DNA from 3 places in the Pseudoalteromonas sp. 23_GOM-1509m genome. Region 2 is predicted to be linked to each of the others. Evidence: predicted binding sites of a transcription regulator. Region 2 holds the regulator's gene; each other region holds the start of a gene.
What was found. The regulator sigma-54, encoded in region 2, starts transcription at its own class of promoters, with help from an activator protein. The targets are predictions, from matches to a motif close to GTTGGCACGNNNNTNGNNT.
Positions count from the first base shown of each region.

Region 1: the regulator sigma-54 is predicted to act here: its motif matches at 2,739-2,757, upstream of N523_RS0117175 (P-II family nitrogen regulator).
Region 3: the regulator sigma-54 is predicted to act here: its motif matches at 2,185-2,203, upstream of flgB (flagellar basal body rod protein FlgB).

Region 1 is NZ_KI912434.1:331,686-336,682, forward strand. It holds gene mrcB (penicillin-binding protein 1B) at 1-975, opposite strand, end outside; gene N523_RS0117170 (ammonium transporter) at 1,114-2,343, opposite strand; gene N523_RS0117175 (P-II family nitrogen regulator) at 2,353-2,691, opposite strand; gene N523_RS0117180 (response regulator) at 2,947-3,729, opposite strand; gene N523_RS0117185 (S10 family peptidase) at 4,034-4,997, shown strand, end outside.
Region 2 is NZ_JADO01000011.1:162,621-167,617, forward strand. It holds gene rapZ (RNase adapter RapZ) at 1-717, opposite strand, end outside; gene ptsN (PTS IIA-like nitrogen regulatory protein PtsN) at 737-1,189, opposite strand; gene hpf (ribosome hibernation promoting factor) at 1,194-1,481, opposite strand; gene N523_RS0105435 (RNA polymerase factor sigma-54) at 1,508-3,007, opposite strand; gene lptB (LPS export ABC transporter ATP-binding protein) at 3,077-3,802, opposite strand; gene lptA (lipopolysaccharide transport periplasmic protein LptA) at 3,799-4,338, opposite strand; gene lptC (LPS export ABC transporter periplasmic protein LptC) at 4,328-4,882, opposite strand; gene kdsC (3-deoxy-manno-octulosonate-8-phosphatase KdsC) at 4,879-4,997, opposite strand, start outside.
Region 3 is NZ_KI912433.1:329,487-334,483, forward strand. It holds gene flgE (flagellar hook protein FlgE) at 1-557, opposite strand, end outside; gene N523_RS0114920 (flagellar hook assembly protein FlgD) at 616-1,293, opposite strand; gene flgC (flagellar basal body rod protein FlgC) at 1,307-1,738, opposite strand; gene flgB (flagellar basal body rod protein FlgB) at 1,741-2,151, opposite strand; gene N523_RS0114935 (CheR family methyltransferase) at 2,281-3,111, opposite strand; gene N523_RS0114940 (chemotaxis protein) at 3,132-4,064, opposite strand; gene flgA (flagellar basal body P-ring formation chaperone FlgA) at 4,203-4,910, shown strand; gene flgM (flagellar biosynthesis anti-sigma factor FlgM) at 4,986-4,997, shown strand, end outside.

The DNA.
Region 1 (4,997 bases), on a different contig from region 2:
TTGGTCGTACTCGAGTTCATCAACAGGTTTGGCAAAGTAAAACTCGGCGGCCAGCCCCATTCCATGTACCCCTTGGTTGTATGACTGACCTAAGTACACTTCGTTTAAATAGGCTTCGAGAATCTGATCTTTTGAGTAACGGTAATCAAGAATAAGCGCAATAAAGGCTTCATTAATTTTACGCACTAACGAACGCTCACGGGTAAGGTAAATATTTTTAGCCAGCTGCTGGGTTAATGTACTCCCCCCTTGCACGGTGCGCCCTGCGCGAATATTGGTATACAAAGCGCGTAAAATTGAAAATACCGATACACCGTGATGATCATAAAAATCGCGGTCTTCAACTACTAATAAGGTATTTTTAAGCATGTCAGGAAATTTATCTAATGGTACAAACTCTCTATCTTGTTTTGAGTCATTACCAATACGGGCTATTTGTACAGGCTCTAATCTGGCAGTGTTTAAGCGACGGCCAAACTTATCTTTAATACTGGCTACCTTCTCTCCAGAGAAACGCAACTCAATAACATGAGCGCTCTCTAAACCATCATAAAATTCAAAGTCACGACGAAAAATCTTAATACTATTGGCTGTTTTAATATACTGCCCAGTCCGGCTTAAGCGATTAACCGCCGTGTAGTTTAAGCGCTTAAGCTCCCATAAAACTTCTTGCTCTGATAAAAACTGGCCTGGAAAAAAAGTCATTGAGCGGGCATATACTTGTGCCGGAAGTTGCCATTTATTACCTTCAAACTGGCGAGTTATTTTTGCATCAAGGTAAATAAAATAAAGTGCAATGGCGATAAACGTCGCCAGACTCAGTTTCCAAAAAATAGAAAACAACGTTTTAAAAAGTGGCCGTTTTGTGGTGCTTGAAGTTTTTTTAGTCGCACTTTTTCGCGCCGATGATTTAGATGACTTAGTAGCGCGCTTAGTCGAGGGTTTACTGGTCGATGTTTTCTTTTTTTCAGCCATTTAAGTGTAATATATTCCGAAGGTTAATTTAACGCGAGGAGCTTATCACATTACTCTAGCACCTGAAAAATTAACCTCCCCTGAAATCAAAAAAGCCCTAACAGAGTAGGGCTTTGATTGAACACACAATACTTTTAATTAATTACTTCTAACTGATACAAACTCTGGATAAGCATCAATACCACAATCGTGTTGATCCATACCGTTTAACTCTTCTTCTTCGGTAACACGAATACCCATGGTTTGCTTGAGGATTGCCCATACAATGAATGAAGCAATAAACACAAAACCAATAATACATAGTAGGCCAATCAACTGATTAACAATGCTAGCCTCAGCATTAGTAACAGGTACTAGCACGACACCTAGGATGCCACACACACCATGAACAGAAATAGCACCCACGGGATCATCTATCTTCGCTTTGTCCAGTGCGACAATACTAAGTATCACTAATGAGCCACCTAGTAAGCCAAATAAACACGCCATTAGTGGTGATGGTGATAATGGGTCTGCAGTAATAACCACTAAGCCTGCAAGTGCACCATTAAGTACCATGGTTAAATCAGCTTTGCCCCATAACAGTTTACATAAGAACAAGGCTGAAATTGCGCCCATAGCTGCAGCAGCGTTGGTATTAAGTAATATTTGACCTACCGCTGTTGCGTTTTCTTTATCTGAAATTAATAACTGTGATCCGCCGTTAAAGCCAAACCAACCCATCCATAAAATAAACGTACCCAATGTAGCAAGTGGCAAGTTTGAACCTGGAATTGGGTAAATTTCACCATTTTTACCATATTTACCTTTACGTGCACCCAGTAGTATTACACCCGCAAGCGCTGCAGCCGCACCAGTTGCATGTACAATGGCAGAGCCTGCAAAATCAACAAAGCCTAATTCAGATAAGAAGCCGCCACCCCATGTCCAGTAACCTTCAATTGGGTAAATTAATCCTGTTAGTACCACTGTGAAAACTAAGAAAGCCCATAACTTCATACGCTCTGCTACGGCGCCAGATACAATAGACATGGCCGTTGCAACAAAAACTACTTGGAAGAAAAAGTCAGATTCGAGTGAATGATTAGCATCTGCCGCTTGGCTACCTATTAGCCCACCAAACGAAGGAATAACGCCGCCTTCAACATTATCTACGTACATAATGTTGTAGCCTATCAACAAAAACATAGTACACGCGATAGAATAAAGCGCGATATTTTTAGTTAGAATTTCTGTGGTATTTTTAGAGCGCACTAAACCCGCTTCTAACATTGCAAAACCGGCTGCCATCCACATGACTAAGATGCCAGACATTAAAAAGTAAAACGTATCGAGCGAAAACTTCAGCTCTATAATTGTATTTTCCATGTTGCCCCCTTAAATTGCATCATCATCAAGCTCGCCAGTACGAATACGGACGATTTGGTCTAGGTCGTAAACAAAAATTTTGCCGTCACCAATTTTGCCCGTTCCAGCGACTTTGGTAATGGTTTCTACAACGCGTTGGCAATTTTCACTACGAGTAGCAATTTCAAGTTTAATTTTAGGTATAAAGTCAACCTGATATTCAGCACCACGGTATAACTCAGTATGCCCTCTTTGACGTCCAAATCCCTTAACGTCAACCACTGTCATTCCTTCGATGCCTAAATCAGCGAGTGCTTCACGCACATCATCTAGTTTGAATGGCTTTATTATTGCACTGATCATTTTCACAAAGGCCCCCTTAGGACGCTAGCTTGTTATTGTATTTCCTCTATACAATCCAACCTTTGTGCCATTTTTAAATTAATAATAAAAACATAAACTTAAAAAAATAAATAATATATAAAACAAAAAAGCGCACCATTTAGGTGCGCTTTTTTTATGCAAAATACTGCATTGGTGCGAGGTGGTTAAAAGCAAGACGTCATCTCTAGTGACCCGCTGCACAACGTTCTAAGTACTAATTAATTTTTTAAGCATAATGACTTACTCAGTCGCGTCGAGGGATAAATCAGCTCTTATAGCTTCACCCAGCCATAGCGATTCCATAGTTTTTACCACTCGAAAATGAAACTCTTCATGAGTAAAGGGCTTAGTTAAAAAGTCATTTGCACCCGATTTAATAAACTGCGTGGCAACACCATAACTATATACATCGGCCAGACCAATAATGGCTAATTGCTCACGACTTTTAACATTTCGAATTGCTCTAATTAATTCAAACCCATTCATATCAGTTAAATTATGATTAGTAATGACTAACTTAATTGCCCTATTATGGTTAAGTATATGCAATGCTTGAGCGCTATTATCAGCAGTAATGACATCAAATAACTGTTTTTCGAGCATTTGCTTAACCAAGCTACTGCTCAATAAAGAATTATCAACAATTAGCGCCTTACGCCCTTGATTACGCAGTAACTGTGCTACAAATTTAATGGCATAAAGGTAAGAGTCACGGTTATCTTTAATAATGTAATCAATAATCCCTAATTCCAGCATTTTTAGGCGCGTGGACTCTTCTAATTGCGTTGTCATTAATAGCGTAGGGATACCTTGCGATAAAATATAGCGAGCAACATCCATATCGGTTTGTCCACTAAGTGGCAAATCAACTAAGGCGAGTGAATAACTTGTTTGGCTCAGGAGTTGTTTGCATTGAGTAAGTGACGAGGCAAAATCAACCAAAACATCAAGATATTGAGCAGCAATGTGCTTAAATATCTGCTGTACTCTAATGTTATCTTCAACAATTAAAACGCGTTGCATAAACTCCCTTTTATTTGCGCCCACTCTTTAAGGTTATAAACCTAAAAAGAAATCACTTTCAATCATCCATATAGAAACAAATAAGCGACCAATGATTTAAAAAACTTAATTAATAATTAAATTTTTAAATCGCCTTAAACTTACAGTGCAACATACATATCAAGTATATTTCGCCTATTTGCTGCAATCAGATTAATCTTAATTACATAAACTCAACGATTATTATCGGCAGCTAGTCTCATTACTTTTGTTTTTTACTCAAATATCGCTATAACTGCAGTACATAAAATAAAAAGGGTCACTTATGAAATTTAGTCGAAGTCTATTTTTACCCATTGCCGCTATTGCGCTCACCCTAAGTAGCGCCTCGTTTGCCGATAATCAACGTCGCATTGATATTGACAGTAAAGTGGTTACCCAGCACAAAGCAAAAATAAATAATGAACGATTTTCTTACACAGTAGCAACTGGCACACAACCGGTATGGGATGACAAGGGAGACGCCATCGCAACCCTTCAATACACTTACTACACGCGCGATAAGGTCGATGATAGAACAAAGCGCCCATTACTTATTTCATTTAATGGTGGCCCAGGCTCAGCGTCAGTTTGGATGCATTTAGCATACACCGGCCCACGCGTTTTAAAAATTGACGACGAAGGCTACCCTATTCAACCTTACGGTGTTAAAGATAACCCTTACTCGGTTTTAGACGTAGCCGACATCGTTTACGTAAACCCTGTAAACACGGGTTATTCGCGTGTCGTTGAAGATAAAGATGGTAACCTTCTACCAAAGGATAAACAAAAAGAGTTATTTTTTGGTGTGAATGCCGATATAAAATATCTAGCAGAGTGGCTTAATACTTTTGTATCTCGCAATGAACGCTGGCGCTCTCCTAAATTTTTAATTGGTGAAAGCTATGGTACCACTCGTGTATCAGGCTTAGCGCATGAGCTACAAAATAGTCAATGGATGTACATTAACGGTGTTGTACTCGTTTCACCTACCGATATTGGTATTAAGCGCGACGGTCCTGTAAAAGCCGCTAACCGCCTACCTTACTTTGCAGCTACAGCGTGGTACCACAAGGCATTAAGCGCTGATTTACAAGCTAAAGACTTAGACGAGCTATTACCTGAAGTGGAACAGTTTACCGTTAATGAGCTCATTCCCGCGCTTGCAAAAGGCGGATTTATTGCCCCAGATGAAAAACGTCGTATTATTAAAAAAATGGCCGAATATGCAGGTCTATCTGAAACATTTG
Region 2 (4,997 bases):
GCTGCGGTTATTTCGTTCTAAATGCGGCAGCCATGTTTGCACAAATGTTTGAATTTGCCATGTAAATTTTTGCACTATACTGTGACTTGCTAGGTAGTCTTTTACTGGTTGGTCCAGCCCTGTAAGTGGCTTAAGTTCAGGCTCCCAATGCGGGTTTGGTAAAAATCGGGCATCGAATACGTAATCTGCTTCTTTAGGGATGCCGTGTTTAAAACCAAATGACTCAAAGGTAATGATCAGTTGTTTATCTTTTTTTCCGAGTATTTTTTCACGAATAGACTCAGCAAGCTGATGCACACTTAAATCCGTGGTATCAATCATATAATCAGCACGGTTAATCAATACATCAAGTAGTTGTTTTTCTTTTTTTATGGCTAAATCAAGCGGCAAAGAATCAATAGATAAAGGGTGGAGACGTCGCGTTTCTGAAAAACGTTTTATTAATGTTTGATCGTCACTGTCTAAATAAAATACCGTTGGTTTAGTAAAACCAGGTAAATATTCAATGATTTCATTAAACTGCTGTTGCTCTTTAGGTAGGTTACGTACATCAACACTCACGGCAATTTTATTATAACTGTCGGAAACACTGCGCACTAATGATGGTAATAAATTAAGAGGAATATTGTCTACACAATAATAACCTAAGTCTTCCACAACGCGTAACGCCACAGATTTACCTGAGCCTGAACGACCGCTTATAATTATTAATTCCATTTATCACCTTTCTTTATTACTACGATTGACTGACGATAACCTGATACAGTTCGCTATCCGATTTGGCGGCGCGTAACTGTTTACAAAATTCTTTATCATTGAGCTTATCAGCAATCGTGGCTAGCGTCTTCAAATGCTGCTGATTATCGCCATCGGGAACAATTAACGCGACAAAAATGTCAACCGGCCGGTTATCAATCGCATCAAAATTAATAGCTGTTTCGCTCACTAAAATCAAAGCAAGGGGCTCTTGAGCTCCACTCATGCGACCATGTGGAATAGCAATGCCTCGGCCAATGCCTGTACTTCCAAGCTTTTCTCTTGCAGTTAATGCATTAAGAATATCTTGTTGTGTTAAATAGGGCAGCTTATTGTGAGCCAATTCACTGATAAATTCTAAAATTCTTTTTTTACTATTAAAAAGGACCGCAGCTTTACTGCAGTCCTGACAGATAAGTGAGCTTAGTTTCATAGTGTTAGTGTCGAGCAAGTTTCTCTTTGTGTTTAATTACTTGACGATCTAGCTTGTCAATGAGCGAGTCTATAGCGGCATACATATCTTGATGCTCAGTAGAGGCAAAAATCTCAGCGCCACTAACATGAACGGTTGCTTCAGCTTTTTGGTTTAGTTTTTCTACATCGAGAATAACGTGCACATTCGTTATGTGATCAGTGTGCCTCTGTAACTTCGAAAATTTACTATTTACGTAGTCTCTAAGCGAGTCGGTAATATCTACATGGCGACCAGTTAAATTCAGTTGCATAAACATTTTCCTCTTTGTTGTACGCCTTAAATCAAACTTTTACGTTGATTAGACGGGGGAATAGCTAGAGATTCGCGATATTTTGCAATGGTTCTCCTCGCTACTTTAATTCCTTGCTCTGCCAATATATCTGCAATTTTACTATCACTCAATGGTTTAGCTGAGTTTTCTGCAGCGATTAATTTTTTAATTAATGCACGTATTGCTGTTGATGAACATTCGCCACCATTTTCAGTACTTACATGGCTTGAAAAGAAATATTTAAGCTCAAAAATGCCACGTGGTGTATGCATGTATTTTTGCGTAGTAACACGCGATATAGTCGACTCATGCATTTCCACCATTTCAGCCACATCGTTAAGCACCATAGGCTTCATAGCCTCAGGACCGTGTTCAAAAAAGGCCTGTTGCTGCTGCACAATACAGTTGGTTACTTTAAGTAGCGTGTCATTCCTACTTTCTAAGCTTTTTATAAACCATTTAGCCTCTTGTAAGTGCGAGCGAATAAACTGGCTATCACCACTTGATTTAACCGTACGCGACATAGCTGCATATTGGCTATTTACTCTGATCTTAGGCATGCTATCTGGGTTTAATTCAACTACCCAACGACCTTTAACTTTCTTAACCGACACATCAGGAATAACGTATTCAGACTCTTCTCTAACAATAGTGTCTGCCGGTTTTGGGCTGAGCGTATGAATCAACGTCATGATTTCTTTAAGCTCATCTTCTTTAAGCTTTGTTTTTTTCATTAACGTGCGATAGTCACGTGCAGCAAGTAAATCAATATGATCGGTTAAGATCATTTTTGTTTCGTTTAAAAAAGGTGTGTCTTTATCAAATTGATTTAGCTGAATACACAAGCACTCTTGTAAACTACGCGCGGCTATTCCCACTGGATCAAATAGTTGAATACGCTTTAGTACCGCTTCTATTTCGTCAAGTTCAACTTCATCTTCGCCGTCGTTTTCTTGGTTAAAGCTTTCTAATATTTCTTCACAGCTAAGGGTTAGAATCCCTGAATCGTCCACAGCTTCTACAATTGCAATAGCTATCGCTTCATCGGTAGGACTAAACGGCGTCAGTTGAAGTTGCCACATTAAATACTCATGCAGCGTTTCAGTCGAAGAGCCTTGATAAATAGATTCATCTTCTGGCATTGGGCCCGATGAAGAGGCAGGCGCAGCGCTCATATATTCATCCCAAGTAACATCCATAGCCATATCATCGCTAATGGTGTCTTTGGTCATTGCTTCGCCGCTATCTTGCTCATACTCGCTAGGTTTATCGTCAGCTGAGGCACTTAGCGTTAAGTCATCGTTATCGGCTTTTTGTTCGTTTTTACCTGCAGTGTCTTCGCTGTAATCGTGTTCTTCAACTTCAAGCAAGGGGTTGCTATCGAGCGCTTCTTGAATTTCTTGCTGGAGATCCAATGTACTGAGTTGCAATAAGCGAATTGCTTGTTGCAACTGTGGAGTCATTGTAAGTTGCTGGCCCATGCGCAGCTGTAATGATTGCCTCATGTATCTCTAACAATCCTTTTAAATTAGTATAATTAATCTTAGCAGATGCTTAGTGTAATAACACACATATTAGAGCTTGAACTGCTCGCCTAAATAAACATCGCGTACTGTTTTATCGTTTAATACATATTCTGGAGTGCCTGATGCAATTAACTCCCCATGAGAAACTATGTAGGCTTTTTCACAAACATCAAGAGTTTCGCGTACGTTGTGATCTGTGATAAGTACGCCAATTCCTCGGTTTTTAAGATGCTCTATAATCTTTTTAATATCTAATACTGAGATAGGATCAACCCCCGCAAAGGGTTCGTCTAAAAGGATAAATTTAGGGTTTGCTGCTAACGCGCGAGCAATTTCAACGCGGCGACGTTCACCACCTGATAAAGCCATACCTTGACTATCGCGGATATGCTGAATGCTAAATTCATCAAGTAAATTATTTAAGGTATCTTCGCGTTGTTGTTTATTTAATTCTTTACGTGTTTCTAAGATAGCCATTAAGTTTTGATAAACAGTCAGCTTTCTAAAAATAGACGACTCTTGCGGTAAATAACCAATCCCTAAACGCGCTCGGCTGTGCATCGGTAATAAAGTAATATCTTTATCATCAATTGATATTTTGCCTTTATCGCTAGGCACAAGGCCTACAATCATATAAAAAGTGGTGGTTTTACCTGCACCATTAGGGCCAAGTAACCCCACAATACTGCCAGCTTCAACCTCTAGGCCAACGTTTTTTACAACTTCACGACCTTTGTAGCTTTTAGCTAATAGCTCTGCTTTTAATGTGCTCATGGTTGGCCTTTATCATCTTCTTTTTTATTTTCAACAGGGACTAAAATAGTGTGTACACGGTCTGTTGAGTTTTCGTCTTTTTCTGCGCTAATTAACTGCTGCTCGATATCGTAAGTGATACTTTTAGCTGTTATTTTTTGACCTGCTTGAGCAATGCTTGCATCGCCGATTAAGGTTAAAAAACGCAGCGACACATCGTAACGCACTTCATTAGCACTGGCGCTCATTATAGTGCCATCAGCTTGTGTTTCTTCAAAATATGCAGGGCTGCCTGTGGCAATTAATAACTGTTTGTTATCGCCTAGATCATCGCGTTTATGCACTTCTAAACGGTCAGCTGTGATACGGCGATTACCATGAATAATTTCAACATTTTTCTCAAAAATGCCTACGTTTTCTTTTAATTGACCTTCTTGCTTATCTGCACTAATTGAAATTTGATTAGCAGCGGGGGCTTCAGCAGGTTCAGCGCCATTACTGTTAAAAGCAATTAATAGTGAGGGAACAATTAAAATTTTAAATAGGTTATTGGTCATAATATAGGGTTCGCGTATGGTTAATAAGTTTAATCACCTCGGTTTTTAAATCGGCCTCAAGGCCTTTACCTGTGATTTTTAAATTAGGTCCTGTAATAACGACAGGCTGCTGTGATTGCATGGTTAATAGTTTTATATCAACATTGATGGTCTGGGCGGTGATCGTATCGATCATGGCGTTATCTACTAAGTTTTGAGCGGTTACATTACCCTCTAACACCAGTTGACGGTCGTCGTAGAGGGTGGCTTCATCGGCGTTAATACGCCATGTTTGCTGCTCGTTGTATAAAGTGAATATAGGCTTTTCAAAAAAGGTAAAACCGAGTTGTTGATACAACTCCATTTTTACCGCAGTTACCTTATGGCTCACTTTACCTTGTTCATTATAAGCCGTTTGTTTTAGCTCAATAGCGGTATAATCAGGCTTAGCAATAACTTGTGTTTCTTCGCTTGCAGTAATATCAACCTTAGTAAAATAAGGATACCAGAGCCAAACCATACAGCTTATGAATAAAACGCTCAGTATAATGCGCGCTACATTCATGAACTCGTTCCTTGGCTAGTTAGTGGCTTGTTATTTTCGAGCATAAGTAAGTCTGTCAGCTCTCTTACCGCACCAAAACCGCCGGGCAGTTGGGTTACATAATGTGATAAACGTT
Region 3 (4,997 bases), on a different contig from region 2:
GTACTGTCTGTTGCATCAAAAGGGACAGCTATTACATCTTCTCGAGAATCGACGTTAAATGATGTATAAACGTTTGAAGTAGAGCGCGGAGAGCCCGAAGAATCTGGTATTTGTAAAGCAGATGAAGTACTAAGACTTACAGAGGTCGTATCACCACTAACTTCATCAACTGGGAAGCTTTGTAAAAAATTACCTTTAGCATCTACAACAAAGTTATCTTTATTAAGCTTAAATGCACCCGCACGCGTGTAGGTAAAGTCTTGTGCGCCTAAGTCTTGACTGGTAGCAAAATAGCCCTCACCTGTGATCGCTAAATCCAGTGAATTATTAGTAAACTGCAGCGAGCCCTGATGAAACTGCTGGGCAACCATAGTGGTTTGTACACCATCACCATTTTTCGTTTTACCGGCGCTAAATACTGATGATGCGTATACATCAGCAAATTCAGCGCGAGACTCTTTAAAGCCCGTGGTATTTACGTTGGCAATATTATTGGCGGTAACATCTAAATCTTTTTGTGCGGCAGCAAGGCCTGTTAATGCAATATTGAAGCTCATAATTAACCTCTAACCTAAAAAATATTTAGCCTATTGGCTAAAAAATACATAAAATCTATTACGCGATTTCTGCGACATCAGTCAGCCTAACCGCACCTTCTTTGGTATTAATAATAATGCCGCTTGAGCCATTAATATTAACACTCTCAATATTTTTGAATGAGGCAATTGGTAAGCTAGAGAATTCGCCATCCGTACTGCCTTCAGCTTTAACATTGTATTCACCAGGAGGAAGTCGTTCACCCGCTTCGTTTTTACCATCCCAAGCAAAGCGAACCGCACCTGCAGGCTGCGTGCCTAAATCAATAGTTTTAACTAATTGCCCTGATGCATCTTCAATACGAAGCGTTAAATTGTCTACCGGCTTTTCAGCAACAATCGCTCCCTTTACCTCACCCGACTCATTAAGCTCAAGTGTGTCAGACTCCAGCAGCGCTTGCTTACCAACCAGTGTTGATGCTTGCAATGCTGAATTTGATGTCATCGACGCAGCTAAAGACTCAAAGTTAGAGTTTAAATTTGAGATCCCTTCAGCCATAGTAAAGTTTGTCATTTGTGCAATCATCTGATCGTTATCAGCTGGTTTGCTGGGATCTTGATATGACAACTGCTGTGTTAACAACGAAAAGAAATCTTCTTGGGTTAACGCATCACTCTCTTCTTTTTTTGGCACTTGCTTATCTTGCCAACGTAAAGAGTCCATGTAGGATGAAGAAGTACTAATATCGTTACTCATGAGCTACCCTCAGTTACCGCTGACCTAACAGCAGTGTTTTACTTAACATTTGCTTAGCTGCATCAGCAACTTGAACATTTGTCTGATAAGAGCGAGAAGCAGAAATCATATTTGCCATCTCCTCAACAACATTCACGTTGGGTTTGTAAATATATCCATTTTCATCCGCACTCGGGTGATTTGGGTTATATTCGATTTGTAGTGGTTTATTACTTTCAACCACTCCTAACACTTTTACACCAACGGCAGAGCCCTGTGGGTTGCTTGCTGACGCTGACGCTTTTGTTAGCTCCGCAGCAAATACAGGTTGTCGCGCTCGGTACGTCTCATTTTGTGAAGAGCTAATTGTATTGGCATTAGAGATATTACTTGCCGTGGTATTTAATCGCACGTTTTGCGCGCTCATACCAGAACCAGCAATATCAAACACATTATATAAACTCATAATTAGGCTCCTTGACTACCGAGGGCTTTTTTCAGGCCTTTAAATTTACCATTAAGAAACTGGACACTGGCCTGATACTCCATAGCATTCTGTGTATACAAGTTCCGTTCCACTTGTATATCAACAGAGTTGCCATCACCTGTATCTGTTTGATTTGGCGTACGAAATAGTTCATTACTACCTACACTACGGGTACCACCGGCAATGTGTTTTTCATTGGTTCTTACCATGGTATTGCCGCTTAGTTGGTTGGACTTTGCCGTTTTTAATGCTGAGGCAAAGTCGATATCTTTTGCTTTATAGCCGGGCGTATCAGCATTTGCGATATTAGTAGCGAGCATTTCTGCTCTTTGCGAACGGATCAACATCGCATGCGGATGCACGCCTAATGCTTTATCAAAACTGATAGCCATAACTACCTCCAAAAAATTGACTCAGTACCGATAAAGCAATAAATGAGCCAGCAGTGAAAATAGTGATGATAAAAACAAAAAACGACGCAATAGGCGTCGTTTAGAGGAGGGATAATATATTAATGAAGGTCATTTCTTTTGATAAATGATACCAGGGTTACAACGCACCATATCAAAGTCAGTACTTAAACCAGACATAGACTCCGACGCACCTAAAAATAAATACCCCTTAGGGTTAAGTGCTTGAGAGAATTGTGCAATTATTTTGGCTTTCACCTCAGGTGAAAAGTAAATTAAAACATTACGGCAAAATATAATATCGAACTTACCCATTAAAGCGTACGAATCGAGCAAATTTAAATGCCTAAAGCTCACTTGCTTTTTCAATGAATCAACCACTTGTGCCATACCATTGCCGCTGTCTTTAAAAAACTTTTTACGACGTTCAGCAGAGAGTCCGCGAGCCAATGCCAATGCATCATATTCAGCATGTTTACACATATCAAGCATGGTATTTGATATATCTGTACCAATTATTTGTGCACCCATTTTTAAAACACCAGGGCTGCTGGATTGAAACTCAGCAACCGACATCGCTATTGAGTAGGGTTCTTGTCCTGATGAGCTCGCCGCAGACCATATTTTTAATGGCCTGTTTAACGTTTTAAACTCAGGGAATAATCTGGTTTTAAGTAACTCAAACGGATACTGATCTCTAAACCACAATGTCTCATTGGTTGTCATGGCATCAACAACGGCTGCGCGCAACTGGCGCTCATGCACACCGAGAGTTTTACTTACCAATTCAGACAACGATTCAACATTAAATCGAGACATTAATGGTGCCAAACGGCTCTTTACTAAATACTGCTTATTTTCACCTAAAACAATACCGCACTGTTGTTCTAAAAATAAGCGAAATTGATCGTATTCGTTTTGCTGCAAATCTTTATTAGTCAAATCAATAACACCTATGTTTATTAATCACGATGAACCCATTTATTAACGGCTGTTGCAAGCTCGTCTGGGTTAAATTTTGCAATAAAATCATCTGCTCCTACTTTTTCAATCATCGCTTGATTGAAAACACCACTCAATGATGTGTGTAAAATCACATGTAGTGGCGCAAGTTTAGGATTAGCTTTGATTTCTGCAGTCAGCGTGTAACCATCCATTTCTGGCATTTCTACATCAGAAATGAGTAGCCCTACTCGCTCTGTAATATCATTTACGCAATCGAGCTCTGCAATTTCTTTTAATCTTATTAAAGCTTCTTTACCATTTTTAGCCAACTCAGTTGTTACACCTAATGGTTCCAATGCTCGTTTTACTTGATTTCGCGCAACAGCCGAATCATCAGCAATAAATACTATTCTCTCGCCTAAATCTTTTTGTATATTACCTTGCGAGGCAACATCATCGCTCACGGTAGTATTAACTGGGCAGATTTCGTTTAAGATTTTTTCTACGTCGAGTATCTCAACGAGCTCATTTTCAATTTCAGTGACGGCTGTTAAATAAGAATAACGACCTGCTCCTGACGGCGGTGGCATTATTTTTTCCCAGTTCATGTTAACTATACGTTCAACACCACCTACTAAGAATCCTTGCACTGTACGGTTATACTCAGCAATTATTATAAAGCCATCTTCGATGCTTTTTATTGGGCGCCCGCCTACGGCCATAGATAAATCAATCACCGAAATAGTTTGCCCACGAATATGTGCTACGCCACGGATATAAGTGTTAGATTTCGGCATGCTAGTCAATGGAGGGCATTGAAGAACTTCTCTTACCTTGAACACATTAATACCAAAGCGCTGACGCCCATTAAGCTTAAATAACAATAATTCCAAGCGGTTTTGCCCAACCAACTGTGTACGTTGGTTTACTGAGTCTAAAATGCCGGCCATTTAAATCTCCTAAGAAAACAAATATAAGGAACGATAATTGCTTTCAATTAATAAAGCGTCATAACACAACGGGGGCGTCTAAATTCTGACGCAAAATATTTATACCCTGTTTGCAACCATAAGCATAGTCGAAACATTATGAGTTTGTTAAAAAAAACCAGAAGATACAGTGTTTTTTATTTTCTTGCTAGCCTCTGCTTCGCTTTGCCACTAAAGGCACAAGTATTTAGTAAAGAGTTATTGCAAGAAATGGCTGTATCTTATGTTGCTCAAAAAGCAGTGACTACAAATGATAACAAAATACAGTTTAGCGCATTACCGCTAGATAGCCGCATTCCCGATCGCCAATGTAATTCTGAGCCTGAGCTAATAACGCCAAGTGAGCCTCCCTTTAATCGCCAAGTCACTATTCAAATAAAATGTAACGATAGTGACAACTGGGCACAGTACGTTCATGTCAGAATCACTGAATCAGCACCTGTTGTAGTTGCAACTACCAATTTAGCACGAGGTGAAGTGATTACTCCATCCCATTTAAGTATTGATATGCGCCCTGCACACTTTATCAGAGCGCAGTACCTTGAAGATCCAACGGCTCTTATTGGTAGTCGTAGCAAACGCAACATCCGTGAAGGAATGCCCGTTTTACTTAATCAAATATGTATGGTGTGCAAAGGTGATTCTGTTACAATTTATGCTAATATCAAAGGGTTAAGAGTGAAAACGACGGGTATTGCATTAGAGGATGGCACCTTGGGCGAGCAAGTAAGAGTAGAAAACAAAAAGACAGGTAAAGTTTTAAATGCGCGTGTAGATGGTGTAGAGTCTGTGCAAGTAAATATTTAATATAAATTTATGCTAAAGTATCTTTAATAAATGCCGATATAAAGGCATCAGTTGGGCAATATACGGATTTTTATTATGGTCGGTCAA